Regions from separate parts of the Neorhizobium descurainiae genome, predicted to be linked through region 2. Evidence: predicted binding sites of a transcription regulator. Region 2 holds the regulator's gene; each other region holds the start of a gene.
What was found. Region 2 encodes LexA, which represses DNA repair genes until DNA is damaged. Its sites were predicted from a motif close to TGTTCNNNNTGTGTTCNG; they were not measured.
Positions count from the first base shown of each region.

Region 1: a site for LexA is predicted at 2,266-2,283, ahead of ACMGE0_RS06005 (glycosyl transferase). Genes of this name have one in related genera too.
Region 3: a site for LexA is predicted at 2,666-2,683, ahead of ACMGE0_RS19225 (ImuA family protein). Genes of this name have one in related genera too.
Region 4: a site for LexA is predicted at 3,213-3,230, ahead of uvrA (excinuclease ABC subunit UvrA). Genes of this name have one in related genera too.

Region 1 covers NZ_JBLFFK010000002.1:497,058-501,752, forward strand. The annotation lists gene ACMGE0_RS05995 (D-alanyl-D-alanine carboxypeptidase) at 1-629, opposite strand, end outside; gene glpK (glycerol kinase GlpK) at 741-2,234, opposite strand; gene ACMGE0_RS06005 (glycosyl transferase) at 2,493-3,335, shown strand; gene ACMGE0_RS06010 (3-hydroxybutyrate dehydrogenase) at 3,437-4,225, shown strand; gene xdhA (xanthine dehydrogenase small subunit) at 4,289-4,695, shown strand, end outside.
Region 2 covers NZ_JBLFFK010000005.1:271,227-275,921, forward strand. The annotation lists gene ACMGE0_RS12435 (ComEC/Rec2 family competence protein) at 1-1,637, shown strand, start outside; gene lexA (transcriptional repressor LexA) at 1,618-2,340, opposite strand; gene ACMGE0_RS12445 (VOC family protein) at 2,543-3,415, shown strand; gene kdsA (3-deoxy-8-phosphooctulonate synthase) at 3,420-4,268, shown strand; gene eno (phosphopyruvate hydratase) at 4,388-4,695, shown strand, end outside.
Region 3 covers NZ_JBLFFK010000011.1:105,200-109,894, forward strand. The annotation lists gene leuD (3-isopropylmalate dehydratase small subunit) at 1-509, opposite strand, end outside; gene ACMGE0_RS19205 (hypothetical protein) at 640-867, opposite strand; gene ACMGE0_RS19210 (HpcH/HpaI aldolase/citrate lyase family protein) at 976-1,878, shown strand; gene ACMGE0_RS19215 (DUF1737 domain-containing protein) at 1,875-2,081, shown strand; gene ACMGE0_RS19220 (metallopeptidase family protein) at 2,095-2,532, opposite strand; gene ACMGE0_RS19225 (ImuA family protein) at 2,705-3,643, shown strand; gene ACMGE0_RS19230 (Y-family DNA polymerase) at 3,555-4,695, shown strand, end outside.
Region 4 covers NZ_JBLFFK010000010.1:12,302-16,996, reverse strand. The annotation lists gene ACMGE0_RS17890 (DUF72 domain-containing protein) at 1-148, opposite strand, end outside; gene uvrA (excinuclease ABC subunit UvrA) at 171-3,092, opposite strand; gene ACMGE0_RS17880 (single-stranded DNA-binding protein) at 3,338-3,886, shown strand; gene ACMGE0_RS17875 (HPP family protein) at 3,958-4,695, opposite strand, start outside.

The sequences.
Region 1 (4,695 bases), on a different contig from region 2:
GGATAGCGGTACATCAGGTTGTTGTGGCCGGATATCCTCCTGCCGCGGAACTCGAAGGAGCGCAGCGAAAACAGCTGATACTCCCTGGGAAAATCGCGGATGAGCGCCAGCGCCAGCATGCCCATGTCGCGCGCCGTCGTCACCTGCGCCTTCTCGGGCAGGCCGGAGGCGTTGCGGAACACCGTCCTGCGCAGGCCGAGCGCCTTCGCCCTCTTCGTCATCATCGCGCCGAAGCGCTCCTCCGAACCGCCGAGATGGTCCGCCATCGCCGCCGCCGCGTCGTTGGCCGAGCGCACCGCCATGGCATACACCGCCTCCCGCACGGTGATCGTCTGCCCCGCCGGCACGCCGAGCTTGAAGGGAACCTTGCGCGCCGCGTTCGGCGTCATGACGATTTCCTGGTCCCATCCGAGCCGTCCGTCGCGCAGCGCCTCGAAGGTCATGTAGAGCGTCATCATCTTGGTGAGCGATGCGGGATGGTTGAGCGTATCGGCGTTTTCCGAAGCCAGGACCCGCCCGCTCCTGGCATCGTAGACGAAATGCGCGTAACCCGCTTCCGCCGTCCGGCTGATCAGGACGAAGGAATTCAAAAGCAGCAGGAAGGCCAGGATATGCGGAATTCTCAACATGATCACCCCTCTCCGGGTCGCGGGGAAAGATAAGGCAAGGAAGGTGGTGCGAACATGGCGCTTTTGGATTTAATTCAAATTCTTGGCTGATGGTTAACCGGAAATAAAGGATCAGCCGTTGGTCAGCGTCCTTTTCACGGCATCCTTCCAGCCGCGGATTTTCGCCGCGCGGGTCTTTTCGTCCATCTTCGGCTCGAATCGGCGCTGACGCGCCCAGCTCCTGGCGAAAGCCTTCCGGTCGGGCCAGACGCCGGCCTTCGAGCCCGCCAGCCAGGCAGCCCCGAGCGCCGTGGTCTCCAGGATCGTCGGCCGGTCGACGGGCGCGTCGAGCAGGTCCGAAAGCCGCTGCATCGTCCAGTCGGAGGCGACCATGCCGCCATCGACGCGCAGTACCGTCTCGCCGTTGGAATTCCTCCAGTCCTTCCGCATGGCGTCGAGCAGATCGCGGGTCTGGTAGCAGACCGCTTCCAGCGCCGCGCGGGCGAACTCCGCAGGGCCTGTGGCGCGGGTAAGGCCGAACATCGCGCCCCGCGCCTCCGCGTCCCAATGGGGCGCGCCGAGCCCGGTGAAGGCGGGCACGAGATAGACTTCCTGCTGGGGATCCGCCTCCTCGGCCAATTCGCCGGTCCGGGACGCTCTCTCGATGATGCCGAGCCCGTCGCGCAACCACTGCACCGCGGCGCCGGCGATGAAGATCGATCCCTCCAGCGCATAGGTCGTCTCGCCGTTCAGCCGGTAGGCGATCGTGGTCAGCAGCCGGTTCTTCGAGCGGCACATGTCCTTGCCGGTATTGAGGACGGCGAAGCAGCCGGTGCCGTAGGTGGATTTCAGCATGCCCGGCTCGAAACAGGCCTGGCCGATGGTCGCCGCCTGCTGGTCGCCGGCAACGCCGAGGATCGGGATCGCCGCGCCGAACAGGCTTTCATCGGTGGTGCCGAAATCGTCGGCGCAGTCCTTGACCTCCGGCAGCATGGCGGCGGGAATGCGCAAGGTCTCGAGCAGGTCCTCGTCCCAGCGGTTGTCGGCGATGTTGTAGATCAGCGTGCGGGACGCATTGGTCGCGTCGGTGACGAAGCTCTTGCCCCCGGTGAGCCGCCAGATGAGGAAAGTGTCGATCGTCCCGAAGCAGAGCTCGCCCCTGGCCGCCCTCGCCCGCGCGCCTTTGACGTTGGCGAGCATCCAGGAAAGCTTCGTGCCGGAGAAATAGGGGTCGAGCAGCAGGCCGGTCCGGCGGTTGAAGAGCTTTTCGAGCCCCTGCCGCTTCAGCTTGTCGCAATAGGCAGCCGTGCGCCGGTCCTGCCAGACGATGGCGTTGTGGATCGGCTTGCCCGTTTCACGCTCCCAGACGACGACCGTCTCGCGCTGGTTGGTGATGCCGATCGCGGCGAGGCCGGACGCTTCGATGCGCGCTTCCTTGAGCGCCTGGCGGACGGTCCACAGCACGCTTTCCCAGATTTCTTCCGGATCGTGCTCCACCCAGCCGGGTTTCGGAAAGATCTGGGTGAACTCCTTCTGGCCGATGCCGGCGATCTTCATTTCGCCGTCGAAAACGATCGCCCGCGTCGAGGTCGTCCCCTGATCGATCGCCAGAACATAACCCGCCATGCCGCTCCTCCCTCGCTCATGCGATGCACTTCGGGCCACGTTTTGAACAGAAGCCGGGAAAGCCTGTCAAACGAAAATGGTCGGAACGGCAATATCCGGCAGGATCGGTACGGTTAAGAGGTCACTTGACTTTCTCTCTCCAATGATCTTGCAAAGAGCGGTTGTCCTCCCGCGACAATGATGATCAAAGCCGCTGACAGCTCTTGACGTCGGAGATTGCATGTCCGGCGCCACGGAGGCCAACCAGGAACGGAAGTCATGGCAGACGTTTTGGCCGCAAGCGGCGGCGTGAAACAGGTAATTTGCATCAACTGGGGCACGAGATACGGCCCGCCCTTCATCAACCGCCTCTATGCGATGGTGAAGCGCAACATCACGCCCCCCTTTACCTTCACCTGCTTCACCGACAGCAGGGCCGACCTGAACCCGGAGATCCTGTGCGAGGACCTGCCGCCGCTCGATGTGCCCAACATGCCGGTGAAGACCAAGGGCATCTGGCCGAAAGCGCGGCTATGGGGTCCGAAGCTCGGCAGTCTTCAGGGTCCGGTCCTGTTCCTCGACCTCGACCTGGTCGTCACCGGGTCTCTTGACGATTTCTTCGAGGTCGGCGATGCGAACGACGTCGTGATGGCGCGCAACCAGACGACGCCGTTCGAACGGCTTGGACAGACCTCCGTGTTCCGCTTTCCTGTCGGCAAGCTCGTGTCCCTGCAGGAAAAGTTTCGCGCCGATCCGCAGGGCGTGGCCGACAAGTATTCCTTCGAACAGCGATTCGTGACGCGCAACGCGCCGGGCGGCATCAAGTTCTTCCCGCGGCGCTGGGTCCTGCATTTCCGGCAGGATTGCCGTTGGCCGGTGCCCTTGAACTACTTCCTAGCGCCGAGGCTGCCTGCCAGCGCCCGGGTCGTCCTCTTTCCCCGTGGCTTCTATCCGCAGAATGCCGTGGAAGGGAAATTCGGCAAACTGGGCCGGGCGGCAACGCCGCTCGAACATATCCTGGGGGTTTTCGATGCGGCCCGGCGGGACAACAAATCGCCGCTCACCTATCTGCGCCACTACATCCGCCCGACCCCTTGGGTTGCCGAACATTGGCGGGAGTGAAGACAGATCGTTCGTCCCGATTGCCACCTTCCCTGATTTGCGCATAACCTGCGGGATACGTTGCGGCGCATAAGAGCGCGGCATTTCAGGGAGATAAGCGGATGAGCAGAACCGTCGTCGTCACCGGCTCAACGAGCGGCATCGGCCTCGGCATCGCGAGGGCGTTTGCGACCGAAGGCGCCAATGTCGTCATCAACGGTTTCGGACCGGCGGATGCGATCGAGGCGACCCGCAGGGAGCTCGACGGCTTGAGCTCCGGCACGGTGCTCTATCATGGCGCCGACATGACGAAACCCGCCGAGATCGAGGACCTGATCGCGACGGCGGCGAGGAATTTCGGTACGGTCGACGTGCTCGTCAACAATGCCGGCATCCAGCACGTGGCGAAGATCGAGGAATTCCCGCCGGAAAAGTGGGACCAGCTCATCGCCATCCTGCTCTCCTCCGCCTTCCATACGATGCGCCACGCGATCCCCTTGATGAAGAAGACCGGCCCGAGGCGCCCAGGGGGCCGAATCATCAACGTGGCGTCGGCCCATGCGCTCGCAGCCTCACCCTTCAAATCCGCCTATGTCGCCGCAAAACATGGTATTTTAGGCCTGACGAAGACGGCAGCCTTGGAACTTGCCGAATTCGAGATTACCGTGAATGCCATATGCCCGGGTTACGTGCTGACCCCGCTGGTCGAGAAGCAGATCCCCGATACCGCCCGCGAGCGCGGCATCTCGGAGGCCGAGGTCAAGAGCGAGGTGATGCTGAGGCTCCAGGCGACGAAGGAATTCGTCTCGATCGAGGAGGTGGCGGCCGCCGCCATCTATCTGGCGAGCGATGCGGCGAGAAGCATCACCGGCACGCATATCTCGATCGACGGCGGCTGGACGGCCCAGTGAGGATACGCCCGGCGGCCGCAAAGTGAATGAACAGAAGCCGGAAACGGCGGACGAAGGAGACAAATGAGCGAAGCCATCCGCTTCATCCTGAACGGAGAAGAGGTCACCCTTGGAAATTTCGGGCCGACGGAAACCCTTCTCGACTATCTGCGCCTGAGGCGGCGGCTGACAGGAACCAAGGAGGGCTGTGCGGAAGGCGATTGCGGCGCCTGCACCGTGCTGGTCGGGCGGCTGACGGAACAGGGCCTGCGCTACGAAAGCGTCAACGCCTGCATCCGTTTCCTGGGTTCCCTGCACGGCACCCATGTGGTGACGGTCGAACATCTTGCCGGGCGCGACGGCGAGCTGCATCCGGTGCAGCAGGCGATGGTCGATTGCCACGGCTCGCAATGCGGCTTCTGCACGCCCGGTTTCGTCATGTCGCTCTACGGCTTGTGGCTTTCGAACGGCGAACCGACGCGGGCCGATAT
Region 2 (4,695 bases):
CGGTGCCGGGTGACGCCGGCGCCTTCGCCGCCGCGATCGTGACGGACGAGCGGCGGGCGATCTCCGAGGAAACGACCGAGGCGCTGCGCCTTTCGGGGCTTGCCCATATCGTCGCGATCTCGGGGCTCAACATGGCGCTCGCCGCCGGCATCTTTTTCGTCGGCGTCCGCACCGCGCTTTCATTCTTCACCGGTTTCGCGCAGGCCTATCCAGTCAAGAAGATCGCCGCTTTCGGCGCGCTTCTCATGGCGACCGCCTATTACCTGATTTCCGGCTTCGGGGTCTCGGCGGAACGGGCCTATATCATGATGGCGGTGATGCTCGTCGCGGTCTTCTTCGACCGGCCGTCGATCAGCCTGCGCAACGTGGCGCTCTCCGCCCTCGTCATCATCGCCATCTCGCCCTCGGAAATATTGGGCCCGAGCTTCCAGATGTCCTTTGCCGCGACCGCAGCCCTGGTTGCCGGCTACGCGCTCTGGAAACATCGGGCGGAAAAGCGCGATCCGGAGCCGCTGCCGTTCCGTCACCCTGCGGTGACGCCGGTTCTGGCCTCCTGGAATTTCGCCGCCGGCATCTTCGTGACATCGCTGATCGGCGGCATCTCTACGGCGATCTTTTCCGTCGAGCACTTTCATCGCATCGCGACCTACGGGCTGGCCGCCAATCTCGCCGCCATGCCGGTCATCTCCTTCGTGGTCATGCCGATGGGGCTGATCGGCATGCTGCTGATGCCCTTCGGGCTGGACGCGCCTTTCCTGAAGCTCATGGGGCTCGGTCTGGAGGCGGTGATCGCGATCGCCAAGCACGTGGCGGCCTGGGGCGGCGACGTCGGCATCGGCCGCCAGCATCCCGGGTTCCTCGCGGTGGCGACCGCGGGTTTTCTTCTGTTGACGCTGCTCAGAACCAGGCTCCGGCTCGTCGGTATTCCGTTCCTCGCCGCGGCCCTGCTGCTCTCCTGGCAGGAGCGCTCGAAACCCCTCCCGGATCTGCTGGTTTCCGAGGACGGCACGATGGTTGCGCTGGTGAACGGAGAAAATGTTGCGGCGAACCGCAGCCGCCCGCCGGATTTCATCTACGGCCAATGGAAGCGCGCGCTTCTCATTGGCGATCCCGTAAAGCCGGAAATGTCACCGCCGAGGGACAGGTCGCCCGATGCCGAATCTTCCGGGACGAAATCCCCGGATGCCGGGGCGGCCGAACGGCGTGACCTGACCGCAGAGGAAATCGAAACCGCCCGAGCCCGCATCAGGGAGGCGCCTGCCGGCCATTTCATCTGCACGCCCCGCATCTGGTGCGCCACAAGGACCGCCGCAGGCGTCATCGTCGCGTCCGTAGAGGACGGTCGCTATGCCGGCGCGGCCTGCGATGCGGCCGATCTCGTCATCGCGCCACGCGCCCGCTTCGACCGCTGCCGTTCCGGCGCGCTGATGATCAACGGCGATACGCTGCGCAGGACCGGCGCCCTCGAAGTATTTCTCAACGGCGCCAGGGAGATCCGCCATTGGCGGATCCATGCCGCCATGGCCGGCCGGGACCGTCCCTGGACCCGACACCGCCATTACGACTGGCGGAGCCAGACATTCAACTCGGCGCTGCCGGAAGCGCTCCGGCCGCTGATCAGTGATAGCGGCGGATGAGGCCGACGAGCTTGCCCTGGATCTTCACCCGGTCGGGGCCGAAGATGCGGGTCTCGTAAGCCGGGTTCGCGGCTTCGAGCGCGATCGAGGCGCCGCGGCGGCGGAAGCGCTTCAGCGTCGCTTCCTCGTCGTCCACCAGCGCCACGACGATATCGCCGGGATTGGCCGTATTGCTGTTGCGGATGATCACCGTGTCGCCGTCGAGAATGCCGGCCTCGATCATCGAGTCGCCCTTGACCTCCAGCGCGTAGTGTTCGCCGGAACCGAGCATCTCGGCCGGCACGGCGATGTCATGCGTGTTGTTCTGGATGGCCGAGAGCGGCACGCCCGCCGCGATGCGGCCCATGACGGGAACCGTGGTGGCGCTGGAGACGTCGTCGTTCGCAGCCGGCTTTGCAGGGACGGCGGCGACAGGCTGCGTCTTGCCGAGACTGCCTTCGATGACGCTCGGCGAAAAGCCGCGGCGTGGCTGCAGGCTCGGCTGATAGGCTTCCGGCAGCTTGATGACTTCCAGCGCCCGCGCCCGGTTCGGCAGGCGGCGGATGAAGCCGCGTTCCTCGAGTGCCGTGATCAGCCGGTGGATGCCGGACTTCGATGCGAGGTCGAGCGCATCCTTCATCTCGTCGAAGGAAGGCGGCACGCCGGATTCCTTCATGCGTTCGTGAATGAACAGAAGCAATTCCTGCTGTTTGCGCGTGAGCATGTGTTGGCACCCTGAGAGTCGGAAACAAATCCAGAACGGACACTATATGTTCCATATGTGTTCCGCAAGTCCCTAAATTTTGGTGAAGTATGGTGATTTTTTCTTCATGGAAGAACGCCACATATCTCTTTTCTCGCCACTTGCGCGGAGCCGGTCCGCTGCCAATGTAGTTTTTGCTGTACCGCATTCTGGGGGCCATCGCGTGAATGCAAGATCGATCGACCATCTCGTCCTGCCGGTGGCGCAGCTGGCGCTTGCGCGCTCGCGGTTTTCCGAGCTTGGTTTTACTGTGGCAGCCGATGCGTTTCATCCGTTCGGCACGGCCAATGCCTGCGTGTTCCTCTCGGACGGCGCCTATCTCGAGCCGCTGGCGATCGCCAACCGCCGTCACGCGTCTGCGGCGGCCAAGCGCGGTAATGTCTTCACCGCGCGCGATCTTGCTTTCCGCAAGGCAAGGGTGAGGCAGGGCTTTTCCGCGCTCGCGGTTGCCACCGTCGATGCCGCCGCCGATCACCAGCGCTTCAAGCTCAGGGGCGTTTCGGCAGGCGATATGCTGGAATTCTCCCGCGGCGTGAGGATGCCGGACGGTTCGCAAACCGAGGCAAGCTTCCGGCTGGCCTTTGCGGGCGACGATCGCACGCCGGATTTCTTCCTCTTCTCCGCCCAGCGCATCAACCCGCTGCCGGCCGATCGCGGCGAGCTGGAACGCCACGCCAACGCGGTCACCGGTTTGAGCGAGATCGTTCTTTCAGCCCCGGTGCCTTCCGAATTCACGCCGCTGATGGAGCAGGTGCTGATGACGGAAGCGGAGATCGAACCGTCCGTCATCAGGCTTGCCGCCGCCAATGCCCGCATCCGCATTGCGCAAGACCGGGACCTTGAGGCGGAATTCGCGCTCGCGCCGGTGCCGGATGCCGGGGGGCTCCGGGGCCGGGCGATCCTCTTCAAGACGGCCGATCTTGCCGTGACAGAGATCACCCTTGCTGCTAATGACGTCGCATTCGTCCGCCGGGAAGGCCGTGTCCTGGTGCAGGCGGCGCCCGGCCAGGGCGTCATGTTCGGTTTCGAGGAATAGTCTCATGGAAGTGTCCGCCAATCCGCGTGTCTTGGTCGGCGAAGGGGAGGGCAAGGTGCTGTTTGCGCAGGATGCGCGCCTTTCGCTGATCGCCGGCCCCTGCCAGATGGAAAGCCGCGACCATGCCTTCATGATGGCCGGTGCCCTGAGGGAGCTCTGCGGCAAGCTCGGCATCGGTCTCGTCTACAAGTCCTCCTTCGACAAGGCGAACCGCACCTCGATTTCCGGCAAGCGCGGCATCGGGCTCGAAAGCGCCATGGAGATTTTCGCCGATCTGAAGAAGGAATTCGGCTTTCCGGTGCTGACCGACATCCATACGGAAGAACAATGCGCGGTCGTCGCGAAGACCGTCGACATCCTGCAGATTCCGGCCTTCCTCTCCCGCCAGACGGATCTGCTGGTCGCCGCAGCCAGGACCGGCCGCGTCATCAACGTCAAGAAGGGGCAGTTCCTGGCGCCGTGGGACATGAAGAACGTGCTGGCCAAATTCACCCAGAGCGGCAATCCGAACGTGCTCCTGTGCGAGCGCGGCGCCTCCTTCGGCTACAATACGCTGGTCTCCGACATGCGCTCGCTGCCGATCATGGCGGCGCTGGGCGCGCCTGTCATCTTTGACGCCACCCATTCGGTGCAGCAGCCGGGCGGGCAGGGCGGTTCGTCCGGCGGGCAGCGGGAATTCGTCGAGACCCTGGCGCGGGCGGCCGTCGCCGTCGGTGTCGCGGGCGTCTTCATCGAGACGCATCAAGACCCGGACAATGCGCCCTCCGACGGCCCGAACATGGTGCATCTGAAAGACATGCCGCGGCTGCTCGAAAAGCTGCTGGCCTTCGATGCCGTCGCCAAGGCTGCCTGAACCGCCCGCCTGAAAAAGCGCGAAAAGCGGCCGCATTGTAATTTTCGTGTCATTGACTATGAGACATTTTCAGTGACCTCGAACCATAGAAATCCGACGTCCAAGCCAGGGAGAGTCTTTTGACCGCCATTACCGATATCATCGCCCGCGAGATCCTCGACAGCCGCGGCAACCCCACCGTCGAAGTGGATGTCTATCTCGAAGACGGCTCTTTTGGCCGTGCGGCCGTTCCCTCGGGCGCGTCGACCGGCGCGCATGAGGCGGTCGAGCTGCGCGACGGCGGCAAGCGCTACCACGGCAAGGGCGTGGAAAAGGCGGTCGAGGCGGTCAACACCGAGATCTTCGATGCGATCGGCGGCTTCGATGCCGAAAACCAGATCCAGATCGACAGGACGATGATCGCGCTCGACGGCACGCCGAACAAGTC
Region 3 (4,695 bases), on a different contig from region 2:
ATGATGTGGCGGCGGCCGGGATCGATGTCGAAATGGATCGAGCCGCCGTCCGGGCCGGTGATTTCCTGGGCTTCCAGATCGACTGAGAGGATGGCGTTCGCGCCACGCTCGGCATCGTCCATCAGCTTGTCCAGGTCTTCCTGGGCGACGACGATCGGCAGGATGCCGTTCTTGAAACAGTTGTTGTAGAAGATATCCGCGAAGCTCGTGGAAATCACGCAGCGGATGCCGAAATCGAGAAGCGCCCAAGGCGCATGTTCGCGCGAGGAGCCGCAGCCGAAATTGTCGCCGGCGACGAGAATCTTGGCGTTCCTGTAGGCGGGCTTGTTCAGCACGAAATCCGGATTTTCGGAACCGTCTTCATTATAACGGGCTTCCGCGAAGAGGCCCTTGCCAAGGCCGGTGCGCTTGATCGTCTTGAGGTAGTCCTTCGGGATGATCATGTCCGTGTCGATGTTGACGACCGGAAGCGGCGCTGCGACGCCGGTGAGTTTGGTGAACTTTTCCATGATCTGCCTCCACGTGGGACTCCGTCTGCGGAAGCTGCCATAAAGCAAATCTGCGCGAATTTGAAGGGCTGTTTGCCCTCAACCGGTACGCCAGGACGGCCGAACCGGCCTCTTTATCGGTTTTTGGCGATCAAAGGTCGATGATCGTGCCGCGTCCGTCGTTCCAGACGCGCATCTCGCGCTTATTCGTTTTCGCTCGCACCGGGACCGGCTTCAGCCGCGCCGAAAGCGCGCGCCCGACGGAAAGAATTGCGAGAATGCCGGCAAAGGCGACGGTAAGGGAAGCCGTCAGCAGCGCTGCCATGGCGAGGACGGCAATTGCCGAAACGATGACGAAGAATGCGCGAATGTTTTGCATGGTCCAAACCTTTCTCAGGAAGGAATGTGGGCCCTCCCACCCTTTCTTGCAAGAGGTTTACGTTGTCATGGTATTGTCGCAGGCTCAAAAGATTGGCACAAAGCGGTGATGATCGCCTTGACCGACATCAATTCTTCTACGGTTCGTCTTCGCCGCTCGGTTCTGAGCGTACCGGCCGGTAACGTCAGGGCTCTGGAGAAGGTTCCGGGTCTCGATTGCGACGCGGTGATCTTCGATCTGGAAGATTCCGTCGCGCCGGAAAAGAAGGCCGAGGCCCGCGACAATCTGCGCCGGCTGCTCAAGGAAAATACGCTTCAAGACAAGGAAGCAATCATCCGCATCAATCCGCTCGAAACGGAGTTCGGCAGGGCCGACATGGGTGTCGTTCTCGAAGCTTCGCCGGATGCGGTGCTGATCCCCAAGGTCGAGCGCATTTCCGAAGTGCAGGCGGTGGCGGATATCCTGTCCGATGCCGGCGCTCCGGATGAACTTGCCATCTGGGCGATGGTCGAGACGCCGAAAGGGGTTTTGAACGCGGCGGCGATCGCCGGAACGGATGAGCGCCTCCGATGTTTCGTGGTCGGTCTCAACGACCTGCGCAAGGAAACCGGCGCGCTGCCGCAGCCGGGCCGCACCTATCTCGTGCCCTGGCTGATGCAGGTCGTGCTTGCCGGCCGCGCCCATGGCGTCGACGTCATCGACAGCGTCTTCAACGATTTCAAGGATGCCGAGGCCTTCGACGCGGAATGCGTTCAAGGCCGGGCCATGGGTTTTTCCGGCAAGATGCTGATCCATCCGGCCCAGATCGAACCCGCCAACCGGCATTTCGGCCCCGATCCGCAGGCGGTGAAAGAGGCCGAAACGGTGATTGCCGCCTTCGCAAAGCCGGAGGCGGAGCATCTCAACGTCATCAATCTCAATGGCAAGATGGTCGAGCGCCTTCACCTGGCAGAGGCGGAAAAGCTTGTCGCCAAGGCCCGGACCATCGCTGAACGAAAGAAGACCCCATGAAACTCTACCGTTTCCTCACCGGCCCGGACGATTCCTCCTTTTGCCACAAGGTGACGGCCGCGCTGAACAAGGGTTGGGAGCTTCACGGGTCGCCGACCTATGCCTTCAACGCCACGACCGGCGAGATGCAATGCGGCCAGGCGGTCACGAAGACCGTGCACGGCAAGGACTACGATTCCGAGATGAAACTCGGCGAACAATAGGATATGTCAAGGCTCAGCGCTGGGCGGCCTCTTCGGCGCTCGCTTCGATGCGCTCCATATCGGCGTCGCTGAGGCCAAAATGATGGCCGATCTCGTGGATCAACACATGGGTGATGATATCGCCCAGCGTCTCCTCGTTTTCGGCCCAGTAATCGAGGATGGGCCGGCGGTAGAGCCGGATGCGGTTCGGCAACTCGCCCGTTTCCACGGTGAAACGTTCAGAAACCCCGCGGCCCTCGAAAAGGCCGAGCAGATCGAATGGCGTTTCCAGCGCCATGTCCTCAAACACGTCGTCGTCCGGAAAATCCTCGATCTCGATGGTCAGATTAGTCGTGAGTGCCCGGAATTCTTCCGGCAAGTGACCATAGGCCTCGATCGCCAGCGACTCGAACGTGCTGATTGTCGGCGCGTGGCGATCCTGCCAATCGTCGGTCTGGTCAATACGGGCCATAGGCTCTCCTTCTTATCAGGCCCATATAGTGCCTTCAGCGATATTTTTCGAGAGAAGAATCATTGGCCTATTGCCGGAGGAAAAGATTCCCGGAGTTTGCCTGTTGACTCTTGTCGGGAGCTCTGGAATCCATAGGAACATAAAGTGAACATATGCGGATGGAGTTGACGCCATGGCCGGAAACGCCACGGCGCAGGAGACGCTTTTTGCCCTGCGTGAACAGATCGCCAGACTGGAGGGAAAGCCCCTGCCGGCGTTCGTTGCGGCGGAGCAGGCAAAGGCCGCCGAGGATCCGGACGATCATAGGACCAAGATCGGCCAACCCCGCCTGCCGCTCGGCATAGCACCGATGGATACGGCTTTGGAAGGCGGTCTGCCGCTCGACGGCATTACGGAAATCCGGACTTTCCTGATGAGGGATGCGGGTGCGGCGAGCGGCTTCGTTCTCGCGCTTTCAGCCTATCTCAAGGCCAGAGACAGGAGCGAGGCGCCGGTTCTGTGGATCGGCGACGTCGTTTCCACCCAGGAGGCGGGCGTTCCCTATGCCGTCGGCCTCAAGCAATTCGGATTGAACCCTGAGGATATTCTCTATGCGTCGCCGCGCAAGCTGGAGGATGCGTTGTGGCTCGCGGAAACCGCGGTGGCAAGTGGGGCGCTTTGCGCCACCATTCTCGAAATCCGGGGCAATCCCAAGCATTTCGGTCTTACCGAAAGCCGAAGGCTCGGTCTTCGGGCCAAAGCGGCGGGGCGGCCGCTTTTTCTGTTGCGGCATGGGGCGCAAGAAGAGGCAAGCAGTGCTTTCTTCCGCTTTCTTGTCGAACCGGCGCCGGCTTCCGAGCGGCGCCTTCCGGATGAATCCGTACTTGGCGGCAGTATCGGTCATCCCGTTTTCCGATTGATCCTGGAGAAGAGCCGCAATCCGGCTCCGCTCTCCTTCTTTCTGGAGTGGAATCCCCGTGACCGTCAATTTTCCCTCGCCCTCGAAGCAGGAGAGACTTTCTCTTTCCGCAACCCGCCAGCGCATCCTGGCGCTCGTCTTCCCGCATCTGCCGACCGACAGGATCGCCCGCCGGTTCTGGGGTCTGTCGTGGCGTTCGAAAGGGCGTCCTGACCACCCGCCGATCCTCTGTGCCGGCCGGCGTGACAATGCGATGCGGCTCACCGCGCTGGACGAGGTCTCCGAGCGTCTTGGATTGAAGCGGGGGCAGGGACTGGCGGAAGCACGTGCCATGTTTCCCAGGATCGATGTGGCGGACGAGGACGAGACAGCCGACCGGGCGCTTCTCGAAGCGATTGCCGATTGGTGCGACCGTTACACTCCGCTCGTGGCGCTCGATGGCCGCGACGGCCTCTTCCTCGATATCACCGGTTGCGCCCATCTCTTCGGCGGCGAGGAGGCTCTGCTCAAGGACATTCTCAGCCGGCTCTTCCAGATGGGCTTCGATGTCAAAGGGGCGATTTCGTCCTCCTCCGGCCTCTCCTGGGCGGCCTGCCGTTTCGGCCGCGGCGGCGTGATTGCCGATGACGTCATGAAAGAGGTGCTGGAGCCGTTGCCGGTCAATGCCTTGCGCATCGACGAGGGTACCGTCAGAGCGCTCTGCAAACTGGGTCTGAAACGGGTGGGCGATCTCATGCCGATGCCGCGCGCACCGCTTGCTCGCCGTTTCGGCACGCAGCTGCTGCTCCGGCTGGACCAGGCGCTTGGAGCAAATGAAGAAGCCATTTCACCCCGCCGGCCGGTAGCGTCTCTTTCGGCCGAGCGGCGGCTCGCCGAGCCGGTACAGGCGGAAGAGCATATCCTTCAACTGGCGGGCCAGATCGCGATTTCGTTGAAACCGGGATTGGAAACACGCGGCGTCGGCGGGCGGCTTTTCGAGCTGGTATTGTTTCGTGTCGATGGTCGTGTTTTCCGCATCGCTGCCGGTGCCTCGCAGCCGCTCCGCGATCCGAAACGCATCTCGTCGCTGTTTTCCGAACGCTTGACCGCCGTGCATGACGATCTCGAAGCCGGTTTCGGCTTCGAGCTTCTGCGCCTCAACGTGCTACAGCACGATACCTTCAAAACCACCCAGGATGATTTTACCGGTGAGGGCCGGGATGAGATTTCCCTTACCGATTTCATCGATCGGGCCTCGGCCCGGCTTGGGGCGGAATGTCTGCAGG
Region 4 (4,695 bases), on a different contig from region 2:
AGGTGCCGTTGACCTCGATGACCTTGAGCTTGCTCGCGGCATATTCGAGCTGCTTCTTCTTCGGCAGTTTTTCCGGATAGAACGTGCCTTCCCACGGCTCGAAGGTCCAGCCACCGATGCCCGTCCGAATAGTGCCGGCTTTCGTCATAAACTCCTCCCGATGCGGACGACTATTCCGCCGCTTCCACCTTCTTGGCCGGCCGGCGTTCCAGCAATTCCTTGAGGAACTGACCGGTATAGGACCGCTTTTCCTTGATGATCTGTTCGGGCGTACCGGTCGCGACGATCTCGCCACCGCCGGTGCCGCCTTCCGGACCGATGTCGATGATCCAGTCCGCCGTCTTGATGACTTCGAGATTGTGCTCGATCACCACCACGGAATTGCCCTGGTTCACCAGTTCGTGCAGCATTTCCAGGAGCTTGGCGACGTCGTGGAAATGCAGGCCGGTCGTCGGCTCGTCCAGGATGTAAAGGGTGCGGCCGGTCGAACGCTTCGACAGTTCCTTGGCTAGCTTGACGCGCTGCGCCTCGCCACCTGAAAGCGTATTGGCCTGCTGGCCGACCTTGATATAGCCGAGGCCGACATCGAAGAGCGACTGCAGCTTGTCGCGCACCGCCGGCACCGCCGAAAAGAACTCGACGCCTTCCTCCACCGTCATGTCCAGCACGTCGGCGATCGACTTGCCCTTGAAGGTGACGTCCAGCGTCTCGCGGTTGTAGCGTTTGCCGTGGCAGACGTCGCAGGTGACGTAGACGTCCGGCAGGAAATGCATCTCGATCTTGATGACGCCGTCGCCCTGGCAGGCTTCGCAGCGTCCGCCCTTGACGTTGAAGGAGAACCGGCCGGGCTGATAGCCGCGCGCCTTGGCCTCCGGGAGCCCCGCGAACCAGTCGCGGATCGGCGTGAAGGCGCCGGTATAGGTCGCAGGGTTGGAGCGCGGCGTGCGGCCGATCGGCGACTGGTCGATATCGATCACCTTGTCGATGAACTCGAAACCGTCGATCCGGTCGTGTTCCGCGGGAATTTCGCGGGCACCCATGACGCGCCGGGCCGCCGCTTTGTAAAGCGTCTCGATCAGGAAGGTGGATTTTCCGCCGCCCGAAACCCCCGTCACCGCCGTGAAGACGCCGAGCGGCACGGATGCCGTGACATTCTTCAGGTTGTTGCCGCGTGCGCCGAAAACCTTGATCTCCTTGCCCTTCTTCGGCTTGCGGCGCTCGTCCGGCACCGGCACGCCGAGTTCGCCCGAGAGATATTTGCCGGTCAGCGATTTCGGATTGGCCATGACCTCGTTCGGCGACCCCTGAGCGACAACCGTGCCGCCATGGACGCCGGCTGCCGGCCCTATGTCGACCACGTAGTCGGCCGTCAGGATCGCGTCCTCGTCATGCTCGACGACGATCACCGTGTTGCCGATGTCGCGCAGGTGCTTCAGCGTATCGAGCAGCCGGGCGTTGTCCCGCTGGTGCAGGCCGATCGACGGTTCGTCGAGCACGTAGAGCACGCCCGTGAGGCCCGAGCCGATCTGCGAAGCGAGCCGGATGCGCTGGCTCTCGCCGCCGGAAAGCGTGCCGGAATTTCGGGACAGACTGAGATAATCAAGGCCGACATCGTTCAAAAAACGCAGACGCTCGCGGATCTCCTTGAGAATGCGCACCGCAATTTCGTTCTGCTTGGCGTTCAGTTCGGCCGGCAGCACTTCGAACCAATCGCGCGCCGCCTTGATCGACATTTCGGTGACTTCGCCGATATGCAGCTTGTTGATCTTGACCGCAAGCGCTTCCGGCTTCAGGCGGTAGCCGTTGCAGGCCGGGCAGGGGGCGGCGGACATGTAGCGTTCGATATCCTCGCGCGCCCAGGCGGAATCCGTCTCCTTCCAGCGGCGTTCGAGGTTCGGCACAATGCCTTCGAAATTCTTCACCGTCTTGTAGGAACGGGCACCATCGGCATAGTGGAACTCGATCTTCTCCTCGGTTCCGTGCAGGATCGCTTGTCTCGCCTCCTCGGAAAGCTCGTTCCAGCGGCTCGAGAGCTTGAAGCCGAAGACCTTGCCGAGCGCCTCCAGCGTTTGGTTGTAATAGGGCGATGCGGATTTCGCCCAGGGCGAGATCGCCCCGTCGCGCAGCGTGCGGGCAGGTTCCGGCACGATCAGCGCCTCATCGACCTTCTGCTGCGAGCCGAGACCGTCGCAGGTCGGGCAGGCGCCGAAGGGATTGTTGAACGAGAAGAGCCGCGGCTCGATCTCGGGAATGGTGAAGCCGGAAACCGGGCAGGCGAATTTTTCCGAAAACAGCACGCGCTCATGCGTCTCGTTGAGCGACTTGTTGGCCGAGCCGCCGGCTGCGGTCTCTTCCGGCGGCAGCGGCTTGTCGGCGAATTCCGCGACCGCCAGCCCGTCGGCGAGCTTCAGCGAGGTTTCGAGACTGTCGGCCAGGCGCGCGCCGATATCGGACCGCACCACGAGACGGTCTACCACCACGTCGATATCGTGCTTGTATTTCTTGTCGAGCGCCGGAACGTCGGCGATCTCATAGAACTGGCCGTCGACTTTGACGCGCTGAAACCCCTTTTTCATCAGGTCGGCGAGTTCCTTCTTGTACTCGCCCTTGCGGCCGCGGATCATCGGGGCCAGGATATAAAGGCGCGTTCCCTCCTCGAAGGCAAGCACGCGGTCGACCATCTGGCTCACCGTCTGACTTTCGATCGGCAGGCCCGTCGCCGGCGAATAGGGCACGCCGACGCGGGCGAAAAGCAGGCGCATGTAGTCGTAGATTTCGGTGACCGTGCCGACGGTCGAACGCGGGTTGCGCGAGGTCGTCTTCTGCTCGATCGAAATCGCCGGCGAAAGCCCGTCGATCTGATCGACATCCGGCTTCTGCATCATCTCCAGAAACTGCCGGGCATAGGCCGACAGGCTTTCCACATAGCGCCGCTGACCCTCGGCATAGATCGTGTCGAAGGCGAGCGACGATTTGCCGGAGCCGGAAAGGCCCGTCATGACGATCAGCGAATTGCGCGGCAGATCGAGATCGATGCCCTTCAAATTGTGCTCGCGCGCACCACGTATGGAAATGGTCTTCAGTTCACTCATCGTCATACTCATCGGGGAGGATTGAAGGTCCTTATGTAGTGATTGATGCGCGCCTGTCGAGACGAAACTGCTGCGATGCAGCGCCGTTCCGAGTCGGTTGACAGCACTATAGGAATAAATTAGAACAAATAAAGAACAAATTTGCCTGTGGATTAAAAATCATGGGCGCCCAACGGATCGGGCCGATGGGTTAAAGTGATGGGATTGGTTCAAGGCCGTGGGATGCGGCGGACAAGGTGAGAGTTATGGCTGGTAGCGTGAACAAGGTCATCCTGGTGGGAAATGTCGGGGCCGATCCGGAAATCCGCCGCACACAGGACGGCCGGCCGATCGCCAACCTGCGAATTGCGACTTCCGAGACCTGGCGCGACCGCAATTCGGGCGAGCGCCGTGAGAAGACCGAATGGCATACTGTCGTCGTCTTCAACGAAGGCCTCTGCAAGGTCGTCGAGCAATATGTGAAGAAGGGCGCCAAGCTTTACATCGAGGGCCAGTTGCAGACCCGCAAGTGGCAGGACCAGAGCGGCAATGACCGTTACTCGACGGAAGTGGTGCTGCAGGGCTTCAATTCGACGCTGACGATGCTGGATGGCCGTGGCGAAGGCGGCGGCGATCGCGGTGGTTACGGCGGCGGTGGCGGCCGCATCGGCAATGATTTCGGCGGCGGCGACGATTTCGGTGGCGGAAACGACTACGACCGCCGGCCGTCCGGCGGTGCGAGCCGCGGCGGCAGCCAGCCGCCGGCCGCCGGGGGCAATTTCTCGCGCGATCTCGACGACGATATTCCGTTCTAATCCGGTCTAGCCGCAGAACTCATTTGCGTTTTGACATTCGGGGAAGTGTTTGCGATTTCCCCGAATGGTTTTCAGGCGGCCGCTTTGTCAGCCAGCATGGCCACCATCACGTCGGATTGCGACAGGATGCCGACCAGCTTGTTGTTCTCCCGCGTCACCGGCAGGTAGTGCAGGCCTTCCTCGGCGAAGATGATCATCGCGTTGGCGATCGGTGTATCCGGGCGGACGGTTTTCACCGGCGTCGTCATGATGTCCTTTACCGTGTCGTTCGGAGCGCTGGCGCCGGACAGCACGAGGCGGAGCCGCTGGCCGAAGCCGATCTTCGGCCGTCCGTTGGTCCAGCGCGCCTTGTCCAGAAAATCCGTCTGGGTGACGATGCCGACCACTTCGGCGCGGTCGTTGGTGACCGGCAGGGCCTTGAAATGGTGGGAGCGCATCAGGTCGTGTGCTTCCTTCAGCGTATTGTCGGGCGCCACGGCCACCACGTCGCGGGACATGATGCTGGCGCAGTCGAAATGGCCGGCGCGCCGGCGATAGGATCGCAGCTCCGTCCGCCGCAGGATCGTTTCGAGATCGTCGCGGTCGATGTCGAGGAATTCGTCATATTCCTTCAGCACCTCGTCCAGATCGGCGGAGGTGAAGCCGATCCGCTGGATCGGGGCAAGGTCCCTGGTACCGTGGTCCGTCGATAGCTTGACTGCATGCGGATAGGCGCGGCCGGTCAGATTGTTGAAGATCAGCGCCAGCACCACGAGAGCCAGCGAATTGCCGGCGACCGGCCACAGCACGAAACCGTAACCTAATTCATG